DNA from 4 places in the Streptomyces sp. NPDC048643 genome. Region 4 is predicted to be linked to each of the others. Evidence: riboswitches for the same ligand, from Rfam matches in the RefSeq annotation. Region 4 holds a riboswitch; each other region holds the start of a gene.
What was found. A riboswitch is a leader RNA that binds a small molecule or an ion and turns the genes downstream of it on or off. The one in region 4 is predicted to bind thiamine pyrophosphate.
Positions count from the first base shown of each region.

Region 1: linked by a shared signal. The riboswitch ahead of AB0C62_RS36360 (cytosine permease) and the one ahead of AB0C62_RS11470 (thiamine ABC transporter substrate-binding protein) in region 4 are both predicted to bind thiamine pyrophosphate.
Region 2: linked by a shared signal. The riboswitch ahead of thiC (phosphomethylpyrimidine synthase ThiC) and the one ahead of AB0C62_RS11470 (thiamine ABC transporter substrate-binding protein) in region 4 are both predicted to bind thiamine pyrophosphate.
Region 3: linked by a shared signal. The riboswitch ahead of thiO (glycine oxidase ThiO) and the one ahead of AB0C62_RS11470 (thiamine ABC transporter substrate-binding protein) in region 4 are both predicted to bind thiamine pyrophosphate.

Region 1 is NZ_JBEZHO010000058.1:42,940-45,135, forward strand. Features, by position in the region: gene AB0C62_RS36355 (alpha/beta hydrolase) at 101-922, opposite strand; TPP riboswitch at 1,187-1,281, shown strand; gene AB0C62_RS36360 (cytosine permease) at 1,272-2,196, shown strand, end outside.
Region 2 is NZ_JBEZHO010000050.1:31,393-33,588, forward strand. Features, by position in the region: gene AB0C62_RS34000 (YibE/F family protein) at 1-785, opposite strand, end outside; TPP riboswitch at 857-1,013, shown strand; gene thiC (phosphomethylpyrimidine synthase ThiC) at 1,006-2,196, shown strand, end outside.
Region 3 is NZ_JBEZHO010000019.1:26,528-28,723, forward strand. Features, by position in the region: gene thiO (glycine oxidase ThiO) at 1-1,075, opposite strand, end outside; TPP riboswitch at 1,073-1,186, opposite strand; gene AB0C62_RS20330 (hypothetical protein) at 1,239-1,616, shown strand; gene AB0C62_RS20335 (FAD-dependent oxidoreductase) at 1,649-2,196, shown strand, end outside.
Region 4 is NZ_JBEZHO010000009.1:15,466-17,661, forward strand. Features, by position in the region: gene AB0C62_RS11470 (thiamine ABC transporter substrate-binding protein) at 1-945, opposite strand, end outside; TPP riboswitch at 1,028-1,133, opposite strand; gene rlmN (23S rRNA (adenine(2503)-C(2))-methyltransferase RlmN) at 1,175-2,196, opposite strand, start outside.

The sequences.
Region 1 (2,196 bases), on a different contig from region 4:
TCGACGCGACGCCGTCTGCCGGCGCCCTTACTCACACGTGCAGTTGGGGGCGGCCTCCCCGAAGTGGCCCCCGGTGGGCCGGGGTTCAGGTGGGCTGGGTTCAGGTGGTGGCGGGACGGGTGATCCGTGCGGTGAAGGCGGCGACGTCGGCGACCACGCGTTCCGGCTGTTCCCAGTGGACGGCGTGCCCCGTGTTCTCGTACGGGAGGAGGTCCGCTCCGTGGACCGCGTCCAGGATCGTCTGCTGGTCCTCGCGGGTCAGGAAGCGGTCCTGCTCGCCCCAGATGACGAGGGTGGGCACCAGGATGCCCGCGAGGGTCGCGCCGAGGTCGGCGTCGAGGAGTCCGCGCCCGGTCTCCTGCCAGACGTGGGTCGGGAGCTTGAGGCCCTCCTCGACCATCGTCTCGACAAATCCGCGGGCGAGCGGGGCGGCGCTCGTGCCGGTGACGAACTCCTCGACGAACGCGCGGGGCACGGGGTCGGCGAGCCCGTCCAGGCTCTTCCGCCACGCGTCGGCCGCGGGCTTGTCCGCGAGGGTCCCGGGGACGCCGAGCAGGACGAGCCCGGCGACGCGGTCGGGGTGGCTGCCGGCGACGATCCGCGCGGGTATGCCGCCGGTGGACGCCGCGACGACTACGGCGCGCGGGATGTCGGCGGCGTCGAGGAAGGCGACCAGGTCGGCCGCGAAGTCGTCGGGGGTGTAACCGTCCGGCGGGCGGCCCGCGTCGCCGTGGCCGCGCTGCGTGGGCGCGTACCCGTGCAGGGACGGCGGAAGACGCCGCAGGAGGGGCTCGAAGGACCACCAGGAGTCGGCGAGACCGTGCACGAAGACGACCGGCGTACCACTGGGGTAGCCGGCTTCGGCGTACGGAAGGGTCAGCCCCTCGTTCACCTGCGCGGACTTCAGGGAGATCACGGTCACGGCGCGCTGCCTCCTTCCGCCCGGCCACCCGGGTCCTGGAACCCGGGAACGGAGAGCGGGCGGCGATCACCTCCGACACTACCGACGGGAGGCGCCCGGCGCGCTGCGGGTGGCCCGGCCGGGGGCCGGAGGAGCGGTGGGACCGGGCCCGGGCTGCCGCGCGCGACCGGGGGCCTGCCGGACCGGGCGGTCCTGGCGGAGCGATGGGGATGAGCGCAGGTCCGCCATACACAGGAGTGCGGGGATGGGGTTAGTGTGTCCGTCGTACCGGACACGGGGTGCCCCGTCCGAGGGCTGAGATCACACCCGTCGAACCTGAACCAGTTCGTACTGGCGGAGGGATGTCTTCATGCCTTTGGCGCATGTTTCCGGCGGGCTGCCCGCCGACAGCCGGCCGACCGTCTTCGACGGGTCGATGCCCGCGGCTCCCGGCGACCTGCGGGTGGAGGGGCACGGCATCGAACCGGTCCCCGAGGGCAACCGGTACGGCGGGCCCTGGCGCCTGTTCACCGTGTGGTTCGCCCCCAACCTGACGATGACGGGCGTGTTCACCGGCACCATCGGCATCGCGCTCGGTCTGGACTTCGGCACCGCCCTCGCGGCGGTCGTCCTCGGGACCGTGGTCGGTGCGCTGCCCACCGCCTACCTCAGTACCTGGGGCGGCCTCACCGGCACCGGCCAACTCCCCCTCGCTCGGCTCGCGTTCGGCCGGGCGGTGGCACTGCCCGGGCTCCTCCAGTGGCTGTCCTCGGTGGCCTGGGACGCGCTGATCGGGCTGTTCGGCGGGGACGCGCTGGCGCGGCTGTGCGGCTGGCCGTTCTGGGTCGGCGTCCTCGTGATGATGGCGGCGCAGGGGGCGCTCGGCGTCCTCGGTTACGAGGCGATCCATCGTCTGCAGATCGTCATGACGTTCGTGCTCGCGGTCGCGTTCGCGGTGATCGCGTGGCGGATGCTGGACGGGGTCCACCCCGCCGCGACCGGCTCCGCGACCGGCGCGGACCACATGGGGGCGTTCGTGCTCACCAGCACCATCGCGCTGAGCCTCTCGCTGTCCTGGGCTCCGTACGCCAGTGACTTCAGCCGCTATCTGCCGCGCACCACCTCCCGTCCGCGGATGTTCTGGTGCACCCTGCTCGGGCTCGTCGTGTCGTTCGTCGCCGTGCAGGCCCTCGGTCTGTGGGGCGCGTCCGTGCTGACCGACCAGACGGCGGCGGGTGTCGAGGCGTTGCTGGGCGGCGGGGTGGCGGGCGCGTTCGGGCTGCTCGCCGTGGCGC
Region 2 (2,196 bases), on a different contig from region 4:
ATGACGCCGCGCATCCGGCCCACCACCACGACGACCACGGCGAACAGGCCCGCCAGTAGCGTCAGGGGCAGCTTGCGGTTGGCGTCCGCCACCGAGTACTGGAGATCCTTGGGGGCCGAGGGCTCGTAGGCGACGATGACTTTCTCGTCCTGATGCAACTGCCGTGACTGGTCCGGCTGGACGATCTCCGTGAACGTACGGCCCTTGTCCTTGCCGGTGTCGATCCGGATGGTCGCCCGCTTGCACTCACCCGTCGCCTGCTGCTGCGCGGACGCGCCCTCGGCCGTGGAGGTGTCGCCCGTCGGCGTCTCCCCCGAGGCGTTGACGGACTTGCAGTCCACCTGGACGATCTTGGTGACCGTCGCGTTCTGGGTCTGCCGGTCGAAGCCGACACCGGTGCGTTCGTGAGCCGGTGCGCCGCCGGGCCACAGCACCACGAGGCCCACCGCGACCGCGGCGGCGAAGGGGATGAGCACCGCGGCGATGACCTTGCGCAGATGCTTCGAGACAGGGGCAGCCGGCCCGTGGTTGTGGCTGTGCGCGTGACCGTGCCCACCGCCGGGGCCCTGTCCTTGTCCGTCGCCGTCACCAGGGCCGGTGTGTCCGCCGCCCGGTTTCGGACCGGGACCGTTTCCGGGTCCAGAACCGTGCCCGTGTCCCCGCCCATCGGAAGGCCCAGGTTCGTGCCCACGACCGCTGCCGGGACCACGTTCGTGGCCGTCGTCGGAGCCCGGACGGCGGGGCGGCTCGGACGGTGGGAACGAGGGCTGCTGGGTCGTCGTCACCGCCCGATCATCGCAAGAACGGCAAGGGCCCCCTGTTCACCGCGCCAGATATGACGCTAGCGTGGAGTCACCTTTGCACACGCGGGAGCTCGGAGCACCGGGCTGAGAGGGCGCTGACCTCCGTCTTCGCGATGTTTCACATGAAACATCGGCGAACGGAAGCCGCTGCGTCGACCGCCGAACCTGTTACCGGGTAATGCCGGCGTAGGGAGTAGGTCTCATGACCAACAAGGACGTACGCACGCCTGCCTCCAGCCAGACGGACGGCGCTTCTTCGCTGTCTCCGACCGATGAGGCCGGGAAGTCCATCGGCTGGCACAAGGCGTACGTCGGGGGTACGCGCCCCGATCTGCGCGTGCCGGTCCGTCAGGTGCACCTGACCAATGGGCAGTCCGTGACGCTGTACGACACCTCCGGCCCGTACACCGATCCGAGCATCGACACGGATGTGCGCCGGGGGCTGGCGCCGCTGCGGGAGAACTGGATCATCGCTCGCGGTGACACCGAGGAGTACGCGGGCCGTCCCGTCCGTCCGGAGGACGACGGGATCAAGCACACAACTCCGCGCGGTGGTCTGCGCAATCTCGACGCGGTCTTCCCGGGACGGCCGCGTCAGCCCCGGCGGGGGCGTTCCGGGCAGGCGGTCACGCAGCTCGCATACGCCCGCCGCGGTGAGATCACCCCCGAGATGGAGTTCGTCGCCGTTCGCGAGAACGTCGAACCCGAGGTCGTGCGCGAGGAGATCGCCGCCGGCCGGGCGGTTCTGCCCGTGAACGTCAACCATCCCGAGATCGAGCCGATGATCATCGGCAAGCGGTTCCTGGTGAAGGTGAACGCCAACATCGGCAACTCCGCCGTCACTTCCTCCATCGAGGAGGAGGTCGAGAAGATGACCTGGGCGACTCACTGGGGCGCCGATACTGTCATGGACCTGTCTACCGGGCGGAACATCCACACGACCCGAGAGTGGGTGCTGCGCAACTCCCCCGTGCCCATCGGAACCGTGCCGCTCTACCAGGCGTTGGAGAAGGTCGACGGCCGTGCCGAGGAGCTCACCTGGGAGATCTACAAGGACACGGTCATCGAGCAGGCCGAGCAGGGTGTGGACTACATGACGGTCCACGCGGGGGTCCGGCTGGCGTACGTGCCGCTCACCGCGAACCGCAAGACCGGCATCGTCTCGCGCGGCGGCTCGATCATGGCGGCCTGGTGCCTCGCGCACCACCAGGAGTCGTTCCTGTACGAGAACTTCGAGGAGCTCTGCGAGATCCTCGCCGCGTACGACGTCACCTACTCGCTCGGCGACGGTCTGCGGCCCGGCTCCATCGCGGACGCCAACGACGCCGCGCAGTTCGCGGAGTTGAGGACGCTCGGGGAACTCAACACGATCGCGAAGCGTTTCCATGTACAG
Region 3 (2,196 bases), on a different contig from region 4:
GCGCCATGGCGTCGCCGGTGACCGGCGTGAGGAGCACGCCGTTGCGGAAGTGCCCGGTGGCCAGCAGCAGCCCGTCCAGCGCGGTCGGGCCGAGCAGCGGCGCGTTGTCGGGGGAGCCGGGGCGCAGTCCCGCGCGGGTCTCGGTGAGCGGCAGCTCGGTGATCCCGGGCACCAGCTCATGGGCGTCGCGCAGCAGCTCGTACACACCGCCCGCCGTCACCGTGGTGTCCCAGCCGAGCTCCTCGCTGGTCGCGCCCACGACCAGTTCGCCGTTCTCGCGCGGCACCAGGTACAGGTGGCCGCCGCGCACCACGGCCCGCACGGTGCGGTTCAGGAACGGCGCGTACCGCTGCGGCACGGTCAGCCGCAGCACCTGCCCCTTCACCGGGCGCACCGGCGGCAGGACGTCGTCGGGGACACCTGCCAGCTGCCCGCTGAGACTGCCCCCGGCCAGCACCACCTGGCCGGCGCCGAGTTCGGTGCCGTCCGAGGTGACCACTCCGGCGGCCCGGTCACGGACGACGGTCAGGCGCTCCGCCCACGTCCGGTGGATGCTCACCCCGGCCCGTTCGCACGCCGTGACCAGGGCCGCCGCGAGGCGCCGCGGGTCGATCTGGTGGTCGCCGTCGACCCGCAGGCCGCCGCGCACCCCGGGCGCGAGCATCGGTTCGAGACGGCGGCACTCCCGACCGGTCAGCCACTGCGAGTCGAGCCCCGAACGGCTCTGTAGCGCGTGGAGTTCCCTCAGGTGGGCGCGGTCGTCGGCGTCCAGCGCGACGGCCAGCGTGCCGCACTGGCGATAGCCCAGATCCTGGCCGGTCGCCTCGGTGAGCTCGGCCGCGAAGTCCGGGTAGCGGCGCGCGGAGGCGAGATTGAGGCCGAGCAGGGTCTCCTCGCCGTAGTGCAGCTCGGTGACGGCGGCGAGCATCCCGGCCGCGACCTGCGCGGCCCCGCCACCCGGCTCGGGGTCGACGAGCGCGGTGGTGAACCCGCGCTGCGCGGCCCGCCAGGCCGTGACCAGCCCGATGATCCCGCCCCCGATGACGAGGACGTCGGACGAACGTGTAGGCGACATGGGCGTCCAGCCCCTCCCTTCGCCGGCATGACCCGGATCAGGTTCGTACGGTCGGAGGCCGCCCCAGCCTCCCTCTCAGCCCGTTGCGTACGGGCTCCCGCGAGTGCTTTACGGTGGCCACCCTAGCCCGCCCTGCCCGGACTCAGTAAGGGAGCCTCCGCCCATGGCACGCTCGCTCGACGGCCTCGTCCTCGCCCCGGTCGCCGACCAGGCGCCGGGTCAGGTGGGGACCCGTACCCGGTTCGCCTACCGCGAGGCGGACGGCACGGTCTGGGCCGACTACACGGGCGGCGAGGTCGTCCGCGGACACCTCGTCGGGACCCGCGAGGGCGACCGCCTCAACTTCCGCTACGTCCAGCTCAGGACGGACGGCGTCACCTCGTCCGGGCACTGCGTGTCCCTCGTGACCGAACTGCCCGACGGCCGTGTGCGGCTGGAGGAGACCTGGGCCTGGGAGTCGCAGGCCGGGTCGGGCACCAGCGTCGTCGAAGAGGTGCTTGAGACGGCCCCTGTGCAGCAGATCACCGAGCACGTCCGCTGACTGACGGATTGTCAGGTGTCTATGGTGATCGGGTGAGCGAGCAGACGCAGGCGAAGGCGCAGGGGTCCCCCGCACGGCGGGTCGTGGTGGTGGGCGCGGGCATGGCCGGGGTGCAGACGGCGGTCGCCCTGCGCGAGCAGGGCTTCACGGGCACCGTCACGCTGATCGGCGCGGAGCCGCACCAGCCGTACGACCGGCCACCGCTGTCCAAGGCGGTCCTGCTCGGCAAGGCCGAGGGCTCCGCCTTCGACGTCGACTTCGAGGCCCTGGACATCGACCTGCGGCTCGGCCTGGAGGCGCTCGGCGTACGCGCCGGGGACCACGAACTCGACACGGCGGGCGGGCCGGTCCCGTACGACGTCCTGGTCGTCGCCACCGGCGCCGAACCGATCCGGCTGCCCGGCGCCGAGGGCGTGCCGGGGGTGCACCTGCTGCGCACGCTGGACGACGCCGACCGGCTGCGGCCCGTCCTGCTCCAGCAGCACGACATCGTGGTCGTCGGCGCCGGCTGGATCGGCGCCGAGTTCGCGACCGCCGCGCGCGAGGCCGGCTGCGCGGTGACGGTCGTCGAGGCCGCCGA
Region 4 (2,196 bases):
GACGGGGTACACGAACATGTTCAGCGGCATGTCCTCCTGGAACTGCTTGGTGAGCAGGAAGTCGAGGAGCGCCTTGCCGCCCTTGGTGTTCGAGGCGTTGTCGAGCAGACCCGCGTACTCGACCTGGCGGAAGCAGGTGCCCTCCACGACCCCGGTGGGAGCGGTGCTGGGCTTCGGGTCGGCGTAGACGACCTCGGCGGGCGGCGAGGAGGCGTACGAGACGACGAGGGGCCGGTCGCCCTTGGCCTTCTTGCCGCCGGCGGATCCGGAGAACTCGTCGTTGTAGGCCTGCTCCCAGCCGTCGACGACCTTCACGCCGTTGGCCTTGAGCTTCTTCCAGTAGCCCTGCCACCGGTCGTCGCCGTACTTCGCGGCGGTCCCGAGCAGGAAGCCGAGACCGGGCGAGGAGGTCGACGCGTTCTCGGTGACGAGGAGGTCCTTGTACGCGGGCTCGACCAGGTCGTCGAACGACGTCGGCGGCGCCAGCTTGTGCTTGCTGAAGTACGCCTTGTCGTAGTTGACGCAGATGTCGCCCGAGTCGATGGGCGTGACCCGGTGCTTGTCCTGGTCGACCCGGTACTGACCGGCGATCGCGTCGGAGCCCTTGGCCTCGTAGGACTGGAAGAGCCCGTTGTCGAGGGCCCGGCTCAGCAGGGTGTTGTCGACACCGAAGAAGACGTCGCCCTGCGGGTTGTCCTTGGTCAGGATCGCCTTGTTGACGGCCTGCCCGGCGTCGCCGTCCTTCAGGACGCGGACCGTGTACCCGGACCGCTTCTCGAAGTCCTTGAGCACGCTCTTGGACACGACCCACGAGTCGTGGGTGACGAGCGTGACGGTCTTCGAGTCGCCCGAGGCGCCGGCGTCGGACGAGCCGCACGCCGACAGGACGGGCAGCGCGACGAGGCTCAGCCCGACGGCCGTGGCCGCGAACCGCTTGCTGGTGATGCTCACTGATTCCTCCTGGCTGACCAGGAAGAGACGCGGCCCTGCCCGGGACCTCTGACAGATCCCGGGCAGGGCGCAACAGCTTGAGTGATGACCGAACTTCCTACCCAGAATGACCTGGGCAAGGTTCAGAGGGTCTGCGGTCTGTCCCGCACTCTCAGCGCTGTGGCGCTCCCCTGTCGGAATATGAAGATGTTAGGGATATGAAGTTGTACGGACGCGCCTCAGACTACCGCTCGGTCGCGGCGAGCTGACCGCACGCTCCGTCGATCTCCTGGCCGCGGGTGTCCCGGACGGTCACCGGCACGCCGTGGGCGGCGATCGCCTCGACGAACGCCTTCTCGTCCTCGGGCCGCGAGGCGGTCCACTTCGAACCCGGGGTCGGGTTCAGCGGGATGAGGTTGACGTGCACCGGCTTGCCCTTGAGCATCCGGCCCAGCCGGTCGCCCCGCCACGCCTGGTCGTTGATGTCCCGGATGAGGGCGTACTCGATGGACAGGCGCCGCCCGGACTTCGCCGCGTACTCCCATCCGGCGTCCAGCACCTCGCGCACCTTCCACCGCGTGTTCACGGGGACGAGGGTGTCGCGCAGCTCGTCGTCCGGAGCGTGCAGGGAGATCGCGAGACGGCACTTGAAGCCCTCGTCGGAGAACCGGTTGATGGCGGGCACGAGGCCGACCGTCGACACGGTGATGCCGCGCTGCGAGAGGCCGAGGCCGTCCGGCTCGGGGTCGGTGAGGGCTCGGATCGCCCCGACGACGCGCTTGTAGTTGGCGAGCGGCTCGCCCATCCCCATGAAGACGATGTTGCTGAGCCGCGCCGGGCCACCGGGGATCTCGCCGTCGCGCAGCGCCCGCATCCCGTCGACGATCTGGTGCACGATCTCGCCCGTCGACAGGTTCCGGTCGAGGCCGGCCTGTCCGGTGGCGCAGAACGGGCAGTTCATCCCGCAGCCGGCCTGCGAGCTGATGCACATCGTCACCCGGTCCGGGTAGCGCATCAGCACGGACTCGACGAGCGTGCCGTCGAAGAGCCGCCACAGGGTCTTGCGGGTGGTCTCCTGGTCCGTCGACAGGTGCCGGACGACCGTCATCAGCTCGGGAAGCAGTGCTTCCTGGAGCTTGCCGCGCGAGGCGGCCGGGATGTCCGTCCACTGCTCGGGGTCGTGCGCGTACCGCGCGAAGTAGTGCTGCGAGAGCTGCTTGGCACGAAACGGCTTCTCGCCGATCGCGGCAACCGCCTCTTTGCGCT